Regions from separate parts of the Streptomyces sp. NPDC088400 genome, predicted to be linked through region 2. Evidence: riboswitches for the same ligand, from Rfam matches in the RefSeq annotation. Region 2 holds a riboswitch; the other holds the start of a gene.

Region 1 (7,368 bases), on a different contig from region 2:
GCAGGGCGTTGGCGCGGGCCGTGCCGTCGGCGATGAACCTGGCATCGATACCGGAGGCGTGGGCCCGGCCGCCCCAGTAGTCGTCGAAGCGGTCGAGTGTGGCGCCGGTGGAGCCGGTGACCTTGGTGAGTTCGAAGGGGCCGGTGGCCGTGCCGACGGGGTTGACGGCGCCGCCCCGCTTCTTGCTCGTGGAGCCGTTGCTCTTGGCGTCCTTCGCGTACGCCTTCGGGGACAGGACAGCCATGCTCGGGCCCGCCAGCCGGAAGGGCAGTGCGGGGTCCGGCTCAGCGGTCGTGACGCGGACCCGGTGGTCGCCGGACGGGGTCGCGGTGAGCTTGACCTCGGAGAGCGCGGTGGGTACGGGGGTGGCGCTCGCGGCGTGGGTGAGGGCGGCGGCGACCGACTCCGGGGTGACCTCGGTACCGTCCTGGAAGCGGGCCTCACGGAGCGTGAACAGCCAACTGCCGTCGTTCTCACGGCTCCAGGACTCGGCGAGCGCGGGGCTCGCGGCGCCGTTGCCGTCGAGGCGGGTCAGTCCCTCGGTGACGCCGAGCCGGCTCAGGATCGTGGCGTCGGCGCCGTACGGGGAGAAGTTCTCGGTGGGCGGGAAGGCCAGCGCCATCCGCAGCCGTCCACCACTGCCGGAGCCCGAGGACGACGCGCCGTCGGAGCTGCCGCCGGAGGCGAAGCAGCCGGTGAGCGGGAGGGCGAGCAGGGGGGCGAGCAGCAGGCCGGCGGCGAACCGGCGGCGACGGACAGATCGCATGGTCCTCGTTCTCGTCTCTACGCGTCTCTACGTGATGACGTGATGACGTGATGGCGCGATGGGCAGGGCTGACGTGGGGCGGAACGAGAGACTACATGAAAATGATTTCCATCAAGCCATCGGGACCTCGAAGTGGACGATCCCCTGCCCACCGCCGGGCTCCTCGCGCTCATCGCACACCACTTTCCCCGTCGCCCGCCAGAAGGCCTCGGCGCCGGGAACGGCGGGGTCGGTGTGCAGATAGACCGAGCGGTAGCCGCCTTCCGTCGCGGCGAAGTCCAGGAGTGCGCGCACCAGCCTGCGGGCCAGCCCCTGGCGGCGATGGTCCGGGCGTACGTACACCCGCCTCAGCTGGGCGGTCTCCCCCGACGGGTAACGCTCGGCGAGCCAGCGGGGGTTGGGCGGGTGGGCCGGCCCCCGGGCGTCCAGCGCGGCGGTCCCGGCGACCACGCCCGTGCTCTCGTCGACGGCGACCAGCAGGGTGTGGCGGGCGGGGGCGAGGTAGGCGCCCGCGAGGTCGATGATGTCCGCGTGCCAGCGTGGGACGTATCCCGTACCGAAGTCGCGGTAGACGGTGTCGAGCATCACCGCACGGGCGGTGTCGAGGTCGTCGGGGGTCGCGGTTCGGATGCAGTAATTGCGCACTTGCACATCCTAGGCAACAAGGATGTGCACGATTCAGCGGGGCGGCACTCTGCGACTGGGGCTGGGGCTGGGGCCGCGACTGGGACTGCGACCGCGGCTGGGACTGCGACCGCCACGCCGGGCCGCCGCGTTCAGGCCGTTGACGCCGGCCTTGACGTTGGCGTTGACGTCGACCTTGGCGTGGGCACCGTGCCGAGGAACCGTACGTACGGGCGCCCCTCGGGCCCGTCCTGGGTGACGGCGGCGCGCACCCCGTACACATCCGCGATGAGGCGCTCGGTGATGACGTCCCACGAGCTGCCGCCGGCCACGACACGGCCCTGCTTCAGCACGACGAGCTGATCGCAGTACATCGCCGCCAGGTTCAGGTCGTGCAGCGCGATGACGCTGGTCACCGGGAGTTCGGCGACCAGGTTCAGGAGGTCGAGCTGGTGCTGGATGTCCAGATGGTTGGTCGGTTCGTCCAGCAGGAGTTCACGGGGCTCCTGGGCGAGCGCGCGGGCGATCTGGACCCGCTGGCGCTCGCCGCCCGAGAGCGTGTGCCAGGACTGTCCTGCCCGGTCTGCCAGGCCGGTGCGTTCCAGAGCCGTACGAATGGCCTCGTCGTCCCCGGCAGCCGCGGCGGACCAGGCGCGGCGGTGTGGGACGCGACCGAGCCGTACGACATCGCGTACGGTCAACTCGACCTGGGTGTCGGCCTGTTGCTCGACCACGGCGACGCGGCGGGCGAGCGATCTGCGGCCGAGTTCGGCGAGCGGGCGGCCGTCGAGGGTGATGACGCCGGAGGCGGGGGCGAGGACGCCGGAGAGCAGGCGCAACAGGGTGGATTTTCCCGAGCCGTTCGGTCCGAGCAGCCCGACCATGGACCCGGGCGGCGGCGCGAGGCTGACCCCGTCCACGATCAGGCGTCCGCCGGCGGTACGGGAGACGCGGTCGGCGCGCAGACCCGAGGCGGTCGCCGTATCCGTGTCCGGGTCCGTGTCCGCACCTGTACCCGTACCTGTACCCGTACCTGTACCTGTACCTGTACTCGTCTCTGTGTTCGCGGTCCGCTTCATTGGATTCTCCGGCCGCGGTACAGGACCAGGACGAACGCCGGTACGCCGATCAACGAGGTCACCACACCCACCGGCACCTCCTGCGGGTCGAGCACCGTACGGGCCAGGGTGTCGACCCAGACCAGGAACACCGCCCCGGTCAGCGCGGTGACCGGCAGCAGCCGGCCGTGGCCGGGACCGGCCAGCGCGCGGGCGGCGTGCGGCAGTACGAGGCCGACGAAGCCGATGGCCCCGGCCGAGCTGACCAGCGCCGCCGTCAGCAGCGCCGTCACGCACAGCAGCACCACACGGGTACGGGCCACGGAGACGCCCAGCGTCGCCGCCGCGTCCTGGCCGAACGCGAACGCGTCGAGCGTCCGCGCGTACCCGAGACACACCAGCAGCGCCACCGCGAGCACCGCGAGGCAGACCCACACGTCGGTCCACCCGGCGCCGCTGAGCGATCCGAGCAGCCAGAACAGCACCCCGCGCGTGGTCTCCGCGTCCGCCGCCGTCATCACGATGAAGGAGGTCATGGCCGAGAAGAGCTGCATGGCGGCGACTCCGGAGAGCACCACCCGGTCCACCGTGCCGCCGAGCGTATGACTGAGCAGCAGCACGAGCGCGAACGAGCACAGGGCTCCGAGGAACGCGCCGCCCGAGATGGACAGCGCCCCGCCGCCGACGCCGAGCACGACGACCACGACCGCGCCGGTCGAGGCCCCTGAGGAGACGCCCAGGACGAAGGGGTCGGCGAGCGGGTTGCGGAGCAGGGACTGCATCACCGCCCCGCACACGGCGAGTCCGGCGCCGCAGACGGCGGCGAGCAGGGTGCGGGGCAGCCGTAGGTTCCAGACGATCCCGTCCCGGATCGGTGTGAGGCCGGAATCCCCCCAGCCGATATGGGTGGCCACCACGGACCAGACGTCGCCGACGCGGATGTTCGCGGGGCCGATGGTGATCGCGACGGCGACGGAGAGGAACAGCGCGGCGATCCCGCCGGCCCAGAGGAGGCCGTGCCGCAACCGGCGTATGCCTGAGGCGCGTACACCCGTGCCGCGTATGCCTGATCCGCGTACGCCTGAGCCGCGTACGCCTGAGCCGCGTACGTCCGGATCAGGTACGTCCGGATCAGGTCCGTCCGCACCTCGTGCCTCGGGGGCCGCCGGAACCCCCGTGGCCTCCCGGGACCGCTCCGTACGTTCGACCGTCACTTCGCGGGCGCGATCTCGCGCAGCTTCGCCGCGACCTTCTCGACGCCCTCGACCGTTCGGATGGTCGGGTTCATGGCCTGGCCACTGAGCAGGACGTAGCGCTTGTGCTTGACGGCGTCCATGTTCTGGGTGGCCGGATTGGACTCCAGGAACTCGATCTTCTTCTCGGCGGTCTCGGCCGTCTCCGACTTACGGGTGAGGTCGCCGATCACCAGAACGCTCGGGTTACGGTCCGCGACCGTCTCCCAGTTGATCTGGGGCCACTCCTCGTGGTTGTCGTCGAAGACGTTCTTCGCCCCGACGGCGTTGGTGATGATGCCGGGAGCGCCGCAGCAGCCGCCCATGTACGGCGACTCGGAGTTGGCGAACCAGTAGAGGAGGGTGGGCTTTCCGGCCTTCTCGCCGTCCGCGGCCTTCTCGTCCGTCCCGCCCTTCGCGGCATCGATCCCGGCCGTGGCCTTCGCCATCCGGCTCTTGAGCCCGGCGACCACCTTCTCGCCCCGCTCCTCGACACCGAAGACCTTGGCCAGGTCGCGTACCTCGCCGTAGACGTCGTCCATGCTGAGCGGCGTCGAACGGGCTCCGTCGCCGTCGCCGCTGTTGTCCTTGGTGCAGTCGGACGGGGAGACGTACGTGGGTACGCCCAGATCCTCGAACTGCGGGCGCGTGGCCACACCGCCCTTGCCCAGCGTCGATTCGAAAGACGAGGCCACGAAGTCGGGCTCGGTGTCCAGGACCTTCTCGAAGGAGGGGGCGTTGTCCGCCAGCCGCTTCACGCGGGCGTTGGGCTTCTCCAGCCCCTTCATCAGCGGGTCGGTCCAGGTGGCGGTGCCCACCATCCGGTCGGCGAGACCGAGGGAGAGCATGATCTCCGTCGTGCCCTGGTTGAGCGAGACGGCACGGCTGGGCGCCACGTCGACCCGTACCTTCTGTCCGCAGTTGTCGAGGGTGCGGGGATATCCGGCGGCGTCACTGCCCGACGTGGACGCGTCGGACGTGGACGCGTCGTCGGAGGAGCCCCCGCCGCCGCAGGCCGTCAGGAGCAGTGCCCCGGCGAGAAAAAGGGTGGCGTGACGGACGGTGGCACGGGTGCGGGTGCGGGCGGAGCGCGCGATCGGCACGGAAGTTCCTCTGCGTCGAGGGCCCATGCGCGGAGCCCGGTCGTACGGTGCTCCCCCGCCACAGGTCGAGGACGGAGGCCGCCAGCAGGTCTTCGGACTCGGGATCCCCCGGACGAGACGCCTTCCCGGACAACTCAGCTGTCCAGTGGCCGATGCCACGCCCGTCACCCTTACCGCTGCGCGTCAGTTCCGGATTTCCACCGGATTCCCTGACCCACGTACATGGGTTCGACTGGCCTCGGCAAGCTATCACAGGAGATTTTCCAGCCAGATTCGCCCTCGGCCAGGTCCGCCGGAGCACCGGTCGAAGGGGCTATTTGTCAGGCAGGGCCCAGGAGGGACCATGGGGCATGCCGGAAAACGAACCAGTGAGCGTCGCGCTGATCGACGACCATCCCGTCGTCCTCGCCGGGATCGAGTCCTGGTACGCCGCGTCACAGCGGCCGATCACGGTGACGGCCAAGGGGCCCGGCCTCTCCGTGGCCATGTGCGGGGCCGGCCGGGACGCGGATGTGGTGGTGCTGGACCTTCAGCTCTCCCACGGGGTGCCCGCCTACCCCGAGTTGAAGCAACTGGTCGCGCAGGAACGGCAAGTGATCGTCTACACGATGCAGGACAGTCAGGAGACCGCGCTGACCTGCCTGGATCTGGGGGCGTTCACGTACCTGACGAAGGCCGAGGGGGAGAATCACCTCATGGCGGCCACGCTGGCGGCGGCCGACTGCCGTCCCTACACACCACCGGCGCTGGCCGGTGCTTTCGGCAGCGACGCGAGGAAGGGCCGGCCCGCGCTGACTCCGCGTGAGGTGGAGGTGCTCCTGGAGTGGTTCCAGTCGGAGTCCAAGGCCATGGTCGGGGAGAGCCTGGGCCTCTCCGTCCGTACGGTGAACACCTACCTGGAGCGCGTACGGATCAAGTACGCCAACGCGGGGCGGCCGGCGACGACGAAGGCGAATCTGGTCGCGCGGGCCATTCAGGACGGACTGACGTCGCTGGACGAGCTGTAGAGGTACCGGCCCGCGAGTTGGGGAGGCACGGCCCAGGCCGAGCCGTGCGGTCGCCGACCACGACGGCCGCGAGGCGCTCAGTCGCGGTACGCGGCCGTCGCGATCCGGACGAACGACCGGATCAGCGGGTTCGCGTCACCCTCGTTCCACGCCGCCACCACGCGGCTCGGCGCCATGTCGCTCAGTGGAACCGCGGTCAGCTCCTCCGGTGAGTCGTGCGTGAGCGGGGTCATCCCGACCGTGCCGTTCCAGAGCACGGCCTGCCGGCACTCCTGGACGACACGTACCACCGGACCCTCGCGAGGTTCGCCCCCGTTCCAGTACGACTGCCAGACCGGGTCGGTGCCGTCCGGGAACCGGAACCATCTCCGGTCGGCCAGATCGGCCAGCTTCAGGCGGTCGCGGCCGGCCAGCGGATCGTCGGCGCGCAGCACCGCGCCCACCGGGTCGGCGCGCAACTCGTGCACCGTCAGGCCGGTCTCGTCGAACGGCCCGCGGGTCAGGGCGACATCGACCAGTCCCGCGCGCAGCCCGCAGGTCGGATCGGTCAGGTCGGTCTCGCGGACACGGACCTCGACGCCCGGATGCCGCCGGCGGTACGCGGCGGCCAGCCGCGTCGCACCCCGGTCGGAACCGTCGCCCAGGATGCCGACGGTGATGTTCGCGGCGCCGGCCGCCGCGGCCACCCGCACGCGCACCCGGTCGGCCCGGCCGAGCAGCGTACGCGCCTCGTCCAGCAGCGCCGTCCCGGCGGGAGTGAGCGTGACGCCCGCGGCGGAGCGCTGCAGCAGCCCGGCACCGACGTCGCTCTCCAGTTGCTTGATCGCCCGGCTCAGCGGTGGCTGGCTCATGTGCAGCCGGGCGGCGGCCCGGCCGAAGTGGAGTTCCTCGGCGACGGCCACGAAATAGCGCAGCGTGCGTAATTCCATGACCAGCGACGATACCCGTACGGTATCGACGCCACCTGAAGAGTCTTGGACGGCTGCGGTGACCCGGCAGTGGAATCGGCGTATGAACGACGCACTGGACGCACTGATCGTGGACGAACCGGTGACCGATCCCGCCGTGCGGGTCGGCGACGCCGAGGAGATCGCCGCCGGCCTGCTGGTGATCCCGAACCGCCGGATCGATCTGGTACCCAACATCGGCATCATCGGCGGCACTCGGGCCGTACTGGTCGTCGAGACAGGTATCGGCACCGACAACGCCGAGCAGGTCCTCGCCTTCGCCTCCGAGGTGGCGAAGGGCCGTCGCCTGTACCTGACCACGACGCACTTCCACCCCGAGCACGCCTTCGGCGCGCAGGCGTTCGCCGGCCGGGCCACCTACCTGGTCAACCGCGCACAGGCGGAGGACCTGAAGACGAAGGGGCCGGGCTACCTGGAGATGTTCCGGGGCTTCGGCGGGCCGATCGCCCAGCGCCTGGAGGGCGTACGGATACCCACTCCCGATGTGGTCTACGACGACGCGTACGACCTGGACCTCGGCGGCCGGACCGTACGGCTGCGGCCCACCGGCCGGGGCCACACGAAGGGCGACCAGGTGGTCGACGTGCCGGACGCCGGCGTGCTGTTCACC
Region 2 (7,368 bases):
GGAGCTCGGTGACGGCGCTGCCGACCGTGCGGGCGGCGAGCCAGGCCCGGTATTCGGCGCGGGCCGGGCCGGGGGTGAGGCCGGCGCAGCCGCGCAGCATGTGCTGGGCGGACTGCTCGATGTTGCCGGCGGGGCTCTGCGCGGCGACGCAGATCTGCTCCAGCTTGACCCACACCGCCCAGTTGCCGAGCGGGGTGAGGGTGGCCTGGCCCTCCCCCAGGGTCAGTGCCCCGACGGCGGCCAGGCCCTCCAGGGCCCAGTCGAGGAGCGGAGGAAGGAGAGCGTCGGCCACGGGAGGTTCGGGGGCCACGGGCCCGGTGGGGGCGGGCTGGGGGCCGTAGGGGACCTCGCAGCGCTCCTCGTGGAGTTCCACGACCCGCTGCTGGAGCAGGTCGAGCAGGGCCGGTACGAGCACGGGTCCGGCCGAGAGCTGAAGGAGGGAGAGCACCTGCGGGACGGCCTCGACGACCTCGGCGACCGTCGCCGCGGCGACATCGTCGGGGGCCGGGTGGACGAGCGACCAGGCGTCGAAGAGCGCGACCCAGCCGCGCTGGACGGCACTGTCGTCGCGGTCCCAGGCCTGGAGCCGCCAGCCGGGACGTACGGTGCCGCCGTGCAGCTCGACCAGGCCGGCCAGCCGGGCGCGGTCCCAGCCCGCGCGCACCTGGTCCGGGGTCAACTCCAGTGCTGCGGCGGCCCGTTCCTGGGCTGCCGCGGCGAGCGGACCCGCTCCGGGGTCCCGGTCGACGGCCGCCCAGCGGGCGATTCGTACGGCATCCGCGAGGACCGCCCTCGCCTGCCGGGCCAGCTCCGCCGGAGGCGGAGTGCCCTCCGGCGGCCGGGGTGCCGGTCGGCTGCGGCCATCGCTCACAGCCCGTCGGGCCGTGGTCAACGGTCGCGTGCGGACGAGGCGGAGTCTGGAGTTGCGCGCCAATTGCTCATCAGGCTTTCGGGACGTCACAGGGGCAGTCTTCCCGCTGACTGCCCGAAAGCCCAAACGGAACCCATTCCCTCGGTACCGGACCGGCGGGCGGGGGCCTTGCTACGGACGGGACGCGGGGGCACGGAAGGGAAGGAAGATGCCTGCTGGGCGGGGCCGCACGGCGCCCGGCGCGGGTGATCGCGGGGCGGGGGATCACTCTCGTACCGGACGCACCGGACGCACCTGGCGCACCTGGCGACGTGGGCGTCTTCGCCGACGCGGCGAGTTCGCCTGCCGGGCGTCGCGCGGCAGGCGGAGGTCCGAGTACCGAGGTCCGACGTCCGGCGGCAGGCGCTGGGGCCAGGAGGAATACGGGCTGGAGGAATACGGGCTACATGAGAGGGGTGAGGAAGCGGCGGAGCGTCTCTTCGTAACCGGTGGGATCCGCGTTCCACATCGCGGCGTGCGGGGCGTACGGCACCGCGTGGAGGCTGATCAGTCCTGGGCCTCGCGCGGCGAGTTCGCGGGAGGAGTTCCAGGACGCGAGGGTGTCGTCGGGGCCGTGGATGATCAGCGTCGGGACACGCAGGGCGCCCCGTCCGGCGGCCCTGAGCAGCCGGTCGCCGTCCAGACCGGCCCTGCCGCTCGCCGCCCGGACAGCGAGCGGCAGCAGGACTCCGGGGATACGGCGGGCGGCGGCCAGCGCCCGCAGGGTGGCCTCCCAGTCCAGCACCGGCGAGTCGAGGACCAGCCCGGAGATCCGCTCCCTGAGAGCGGAGTCGGCGGAGGCGAACAGGGCCATCGAGGCTCCGGTGGACCAGCCGTGGAGGATCACGCGCCGCGCGCCGTAGCGGACGGCGTACCGGATCGCCGCGTCCAGGTCACGCCACTCCGAGTCGCCGAGGTGGCCGAGGCCGTCCGGCGACCGGAGGGCGCCGGGGTCGCCCCGGTAGGCGATGTCGAGCACGGGGATCTGCTGTTCCGCCAGGAACTCCATGATGTTCATGGGGTGTTCGCGGGTGGCGCCGAGGCCGTGCACGGTGATCACCCAGGTCTCGCGCGCGCCGGGGACGAACCAGGCGGGCAGGGAGCCGAGTTCGCCCGGGATCCACACATCCTTGTGGGCGAGGCCGAGTGCGGTGGTGGGATCGCCGCTGTGCACCCACGGGGTGAGGCGTACGCGCGAGCCGGCCACGAGGCTGCCGTGGGTGACCCGTACCAGCCGCCGTACGACGGTGTGGGCGGCGTGCTCGACGCCCTCCAGCACGGGGCCGACGACCGCGTGGACGCCGGGTGCTTCGAGTCCGTACGTGCCGGGGCGCAGGGACGCGAGGCTGCGGGTCAGGGTGACCTGTCCGGCGGCCGTCGCGTGCACGGTGAGACGGGGGTCGCTGGGCAGGGGCCGTCCGGGCGGTGCCTTGAGCGCGGCATCGCCGGCGTACCGGCCGACCGCGACCGCAGCCGCGCCGACCCCGAGCACTGTGGAGACGGCCGCTGCCGTCGCTGTAGCCGGGCGCACTGTCACAGTGTCGCCACGCCCACCCGCCACGGCCAGCGGACGGGGGCCGTCGGGGTACGAAGGACTGCTGGGGTACGAGGGGCTACTGGGGTACAAAGCCGCTGGTGTACGGGGCTACCGGGTTACGGAGCGCCGCTGGCGCACCTGGCCGCCGGGTGCGAGAACCCGCCAGGGACGCCCACGTCGGTCCGCGCCGGGAGGGCGCCCGGCCGGGGCGGCTCGCAGCCCCGGCCGGGCTCGCTCTCCGGACGGACCCGCTTCCCGGGCGGAGTTGGCTCCCCGGGAGGCGACGGCCGGCTCGCGATCGGTCGGCCACTCAGCCGGGCCGACGCTCGGTCGGGCCACTGCTCAGCCTGGTCACGCTCAGACTGGTACCGCTGAGCCGGGCCCGGCTCAGCGGTACGGCCCGGCTCAGCCGCGCTGGCCGTAGCCCTTCAGTTTCTCCCCGGTCTCCCGCACCTGGGCCTCGGACAGGAGCGTGGGGGTGTGGCCGGGGACGGCTCCGGCGGTGAGCCAGAGGCGGCACATCCACTCCAGCTGGGCCGTACGGTCGTAGGCCTGGTCGAGAGTGTCGCCGTAGGTGACCGTGCCGTGGTTCTGGAGCAGGACGGCGGTGCGGTCGCGCAGGGCGTGGAGCATGTTGGCGGCCAGTTCGTCCGTGCCGTACAGCGCGTACGGAGCGACCCGGACGGCGCCGCCGAAGGCCGCCGACATGTAGTGGATCAGGGGCAGTTCGGGGACGAGGGTGGAGACGGCGGTGGCGTGGACCGCGTGGGTGTGGACCACGGCGGTCGCGGAGGTGGCGCGGTAGACGGCGAGGTGCATGGGCAGCTCGCTGGTGGGGGTGAGTTCGCCGAGGACCTGTTGACCTTCGAGGTCGACGGCTATCGCGTCCTCGGGGCCGAGCCGCTCGTACGGCACCCCGCTCGGTGTGACCAGGACCAGGTCGCCGACCCGTACCGAGACATTGCCCGAGGTGCCGACGACAAGGCCTTCCGACGCCGTTCTGCGGGCCGTGGACACCACGTCCTGCCAGGCCTGTCCGAGTGCTTCCTGCCGCTGCTGATTCGTCATACTGAAATCCTGTCAGGCTGCGCCGAACGAGCGCTCCCCCGGCGCCAGTCGGCCTCGATCCGGCGGTGGTCACGGGCCCGCCGAGGACACTCCATTAGGGTCACCCCGAAGTCCTGCTGAGTTCACCTTCCGTTCACCCTGACTCCTTACGTTCACCAAGGCCACTGACGTCCAACGATTGCCTGGGTAAATGGAACACATCACCCTGCTGCTCGCGATTGTGATCGTGACAGCTCTCGTGTTCGATTTCACGAACGGTTTCCACGACACCGCCAACGCGATGGCGACGACCATCTCGACCGGCGCCCTGAAGCCCAAGACAGCGGTGGCCATGTCGGCCGTCCTGAATCTCGTCGGCGCGTTCCTGTCCGTGGAGGTCGCCAAGACGATCTCCGGCGGACTCATCAACGAACAGGGCATCCAGACAGAAGTGATCTTCGCGGCGCTCGTCGGCGCCATCCTCTGGAACCTCTTCACCTGGCTGCTCGGCCTGCCGTCGAGCTCCTCCCACGCACTCTTCGGCGGACTCATCGGCGCCACTCTGATGTCCGTCGGCACCTCCGGGGTCAACGGCGGAGTCGTCATCACCAAGGTTCTGATCCCCGCGCTCGCCGCGCCGGTCGTCGCCGGTCTCGCCGCGCTCCTCGCCACCCGGCTGACCTACCGGATCGGCCGCCGTACGGACGACAAGGCGACCGCCAAGGGCTACCGCGCCGGACAGATCGCCTCCGCCGGTCTCGTCTCGCTCGCCCACGGCACCAACGACGCGCAGAAGACCATGGGCGTCATCACCCTCGCGCTGGTCACCGGCGGCGTGCTGTCCCCCGGCTCCAACCCGCCGCTGTGGGTCATCGTCTCCGCCGGCATGGCGATCGCGCTCGGTACGTACCTGGGCGGCTGGCGCATCATCCGCACCATGGGCAGCGGGCTCACCGACCTCCGGCCGCAGCAGGGCTTCGCCGCCCAGACCAGCGCCGCGACGGTCATCCTGGCCTCCTCCCACCTGGGCTTCTCGCTCTCCACGACCCAGTCCTGCTCCGGCGCCGTGATGGGCGCGGGCCTGGGGCGCAAGGGCGGGGTGGTCCGGTGGTCCACCGCCACCCGGATGTTCGTCGCCTGGTGCCTGACGCTGCCCGCCGCCGGCCTGGTCGCCGCCGGCGCGGAGTTCCTGACCGGCCAGGGCACCTGGGGCATCGCGGTCGTCGCCGTACTGCTCGTCGCGTTCTCCGCCGCCATCTGGCTCGCGTCGCGCCGCCGTCCGGTCGACCACACGAACGTCACGCCGGGCGAGACCGGGACGGACGGAACGGGACCGGACTCCGGGATCCCCGAGCCGGCCGATGTCGTGACCACCGCTGTCGCGGCCGTCTCCCCGCCGCCCGTCACGGCCGGCACAGCCGCCCAGGACCTCTCCACCACCATCCAGGCCCCCGCGGGCCCCGCCGGCGAGCCGGCGCGAACCGCCTCGGTGTAAGGGAAGAACCGCATGAACATCGACTGGGCGGCCCTCGGTTCCGTCTTCGGCGTCAGCCTGCTGGCCACGGTCGGCCTCGTGGGCCTGTTCACCCTGGGCATCGTGGGCCTCGCCAAGCAGGAGACCGTGGGAACGGCTGCGCAGGGCGCGGGCGACTCCGTACGCGCGGGCGGCTCCGTGGCTCTGGCGCGCGCGGGCGCGTACGCCTGCTTCGCGCTGTGCGCGGCGGCCGTGGCGTACGGCATCTACATGATCGTGGCCTGACCTCCGCCACCTCCCCCTGAGACAACACCAGTCCCCTGAGACAACACCAGCCGGTCCCGGCGCACTTCGGGTGCGCCGGGACCGGCTTTTTCGAAGAGCCCTCGCCGGAGCGCGGAGAACGGGTGGTGTCGCGCGTCATGTGGGGCTCGGCACACTGTCCCGTCGCAGGTCAGGGAGGAGTTGACGGGTGTTCGCGCACCGTGGTGGACTGCCGAGGCCATACACGGCGGCATGAAAGAGGAAGCCGGTGCGAATCCGGCGCGGTCCCGCCACTGTCACTGCGAGCCACGTCTCCAGGAGCCAGGAACTCTTGCCGCCGCGTCACGTCGAGCCAGGGCGCGGACCCTGAGTGAGGACACCATTCGCCATGCCTGGCTGCGGTTCGGCCGCCGATCGGGTCTTCGCTTACGGCGCCACCCTCGGCCTCCTGGGCGACCGGCTGTTCGGCGATCCGCGCCGGGGGCATCCGGTCGCCGCGTTCGGCAGGGCCGCGGGGGCTGTTGAGCGGACACTGTGGCGCGACCACCGCGGGTGGGGCGCGCTGCACACCGCCGTGTGCGCCGGTGGCGCCGCCGGAATCGCGGCGCTCGCGGCCCGAGGAGTACGGGGGATACAGGGGGTACGGAGCCGTCGTACCGGCTCCATCGGCTCTGTCCCTTCCTTCACGTCGGCCTCTTCCGTCACATCCATGGCACTGACCGCCGCCGCCACCTGGGCCGTCGTCGGCGGCACCACGCTGGGCCGGGAGGCCCGCGCCATCGGCGGGGCACTCGCCGCCGGGGACATCGACGCGGCCAGGGAACGACTGCCTCATCTGTGCGGGCGCGACCCGCAGGCACTCGACGGACCCCAGATCGCGCGGGCCGTCGTGGAGTCCGTCGCCGAGAACACCTCCGACGCGGTCGTGGGCGCGCTGGTGTGGGGAGCGGTCGCGGGAGTACCGGGTCTGGTGGGGTTCCGCGCGGTGAACACCCTGGACGCGATGGTGGGGCACCGGTCGCCCACGTACCTCCGGTTCGGCTGGGCCTCGGCCCGGCTGGACGATGTCGCCGGCTGGCCCGGGGCCCGGCTGACCGCGGCGCTGGCCGTCGTGGCGGGCGGCGATCCTCGCGGCGCGCTGCGTGCGCTGCGGCAGGACGCCCGTACGCATCCGAGCCCCAACGCGGGCCCGGTGGAAGCGTCGTTCGCCGGGGCGCTGGGCGTACGGCTCGGGGGGACGCTCGCGTACGGCGGGCGGGTGGAGCACCGGCCCGTACTGAACGAGGCGGGGCGGCCCGTCGAGGTCGCGGACATCGAGCGGGCCGTGCGCCTGTCGGGCCGGGTGAACGCCCTCGCGCTCGCGGTGTGCGTCGTGGGACGTTTCGCGGGGCGGTTCGCGTACGGCGCTCTGCGGCACAGGACTTCAGCCAGGACATCGGCCGGAACATCGGCCGGAAAGGTGCGGGGATGAGCCGGGGCAGGCGCGGCGGCGGGCTGCTGATAGCCGGGACCACCTCCGACGCGGGCAAGAGCGTGGTCACGGCGGGGATCTGCCGCTGGCTCGTGCGCCGGGGCGTGAAGGTGGCGCCCTTCAAGGGGCAGAACATGTCCCTGAACTCGTTCGTGACACGCGAAGGCGCGGAGATCGGGCGGGCGCAGGCGATGCAGGCCCAGGCGTGCCGGGTGGAGCCGACCGCGCTGATGAATCCCGTTCTGCTCAAGCCGGGCAGCGACCGCAGCAGCCAAGTGGTGCTGATGGGGCGGCCGGTGGGCGAGTTGAGTGCCAAGGGCTACCACGGCGGCCGGCAGGAAGCCCTGCTCGGGCCTGTCCTGGAATGCCTGGAGGAGCTACGGGGCACGTATGACGCGGTGATCTGTGAGGGGGCGGGCAGTCCGGCCGAGATCAATCTGCGCCGTACCGACATCGTGAACATGGGCATCGCGCGGGCCGCGCGGCTGCCGGTGGTCGTGGTCGGGGACATCGACCGCGGCGGGGTCTTCGCCTCGTTCTTCGGGACGACCGCGCTGCTGAGCCCCGAGGACCAGGATCTGATCGCGGGCTATCTCGTCAACAAGTTCCGGGGCGATGTGTCGCTGCTGGAGCCGGGCCTGGAGATGCTCCGCGGGCTGACGGGC

What was found. Region 2 has a riboswitch for cobalamin ahead of ACIQD6_RS25210 (cobalamin biosynthesis protein). Riboswitches for the same ligand answer to the same signal wherever they lie in the genome.
Region 1: another riboswitch for cobalamin. It lies ahead of ACIQD6_RS04120 (ABC transporter substrate-binding protein); the one in region 2 lies ahead of ACIQD6_RS25210 (cobalamin biosynthesis protein).

Annotation. Positions count from the first base shown of each region.
Region 1 covers NZ_JBIVMZ010000001.1:906,307-913,674, reverse strand. Annotated here, with positions in the region: gene ACIQD6_RS04140 (ABC transporter substrate-binding protein) at 1-766, opposite strand, end outside; gene ACIQD6_RS04135 (GNAT family N-acetyltransferase) at 878-1,411, opposite strand; gene ACIQD6_RS04130 (ABC transporter ATP-binding protein) at 1,543-2,469, opposite strand; gene ACIQD6_RS04125 (FecCD family ABC transporter permease) at 2,466-3,512, opposite strand; gene ACIQD6_RS04120 (ABC transporter substrate-binding protein) at 3,659-4,783, opposite strand; cobalamin riboswitch at 4,849-5,035, opposite strand; gene ACIQD6_RS04115 (DNA-binding response regulator) at 5,134-5,790, shown strand; gene ACIQD6_RS04110 (LysR substrate-binding domain-containing protein) at 5,868-6,719, opposite strand; gene ACIQD6_RS04105 (MBL fold metallo-hydrolase) at 6,802-7,368, shown strand, end outside.
Region 2 covers NZ_JBIVMZ010000010.1:243,560-250,927, reverse strand. Annotated here, with positions in the region: gene ACIQD6_RS25235 (hypothetical protein) at 1-892, opposite strand, end outside; gene ACIQD6_RS25230 (alpha/beta hydrolase) at 1,314-2,441, opposite strand; gene ACIQD6_RS25225 (class II aldolase/adducin family protein) at 2,853-3,515, opposite strand; gene ACIQD6_RS25220 (anion permease) at 3,706-4,989, shown strand; gene ACIQD6_RS25215 (hypothetical protein) at 5,002-5,253, shown strand; cobalamin riboswitch at 5,441-5,586, shown strand; gene ACIQD6_RS25210 (cobalamin biosynthesis protein) at 5,621-6,703, shown strand; gene ACIQD6_RS25205 (cobyric acid synthase) at 6,700-7,368, shown strand, end outside.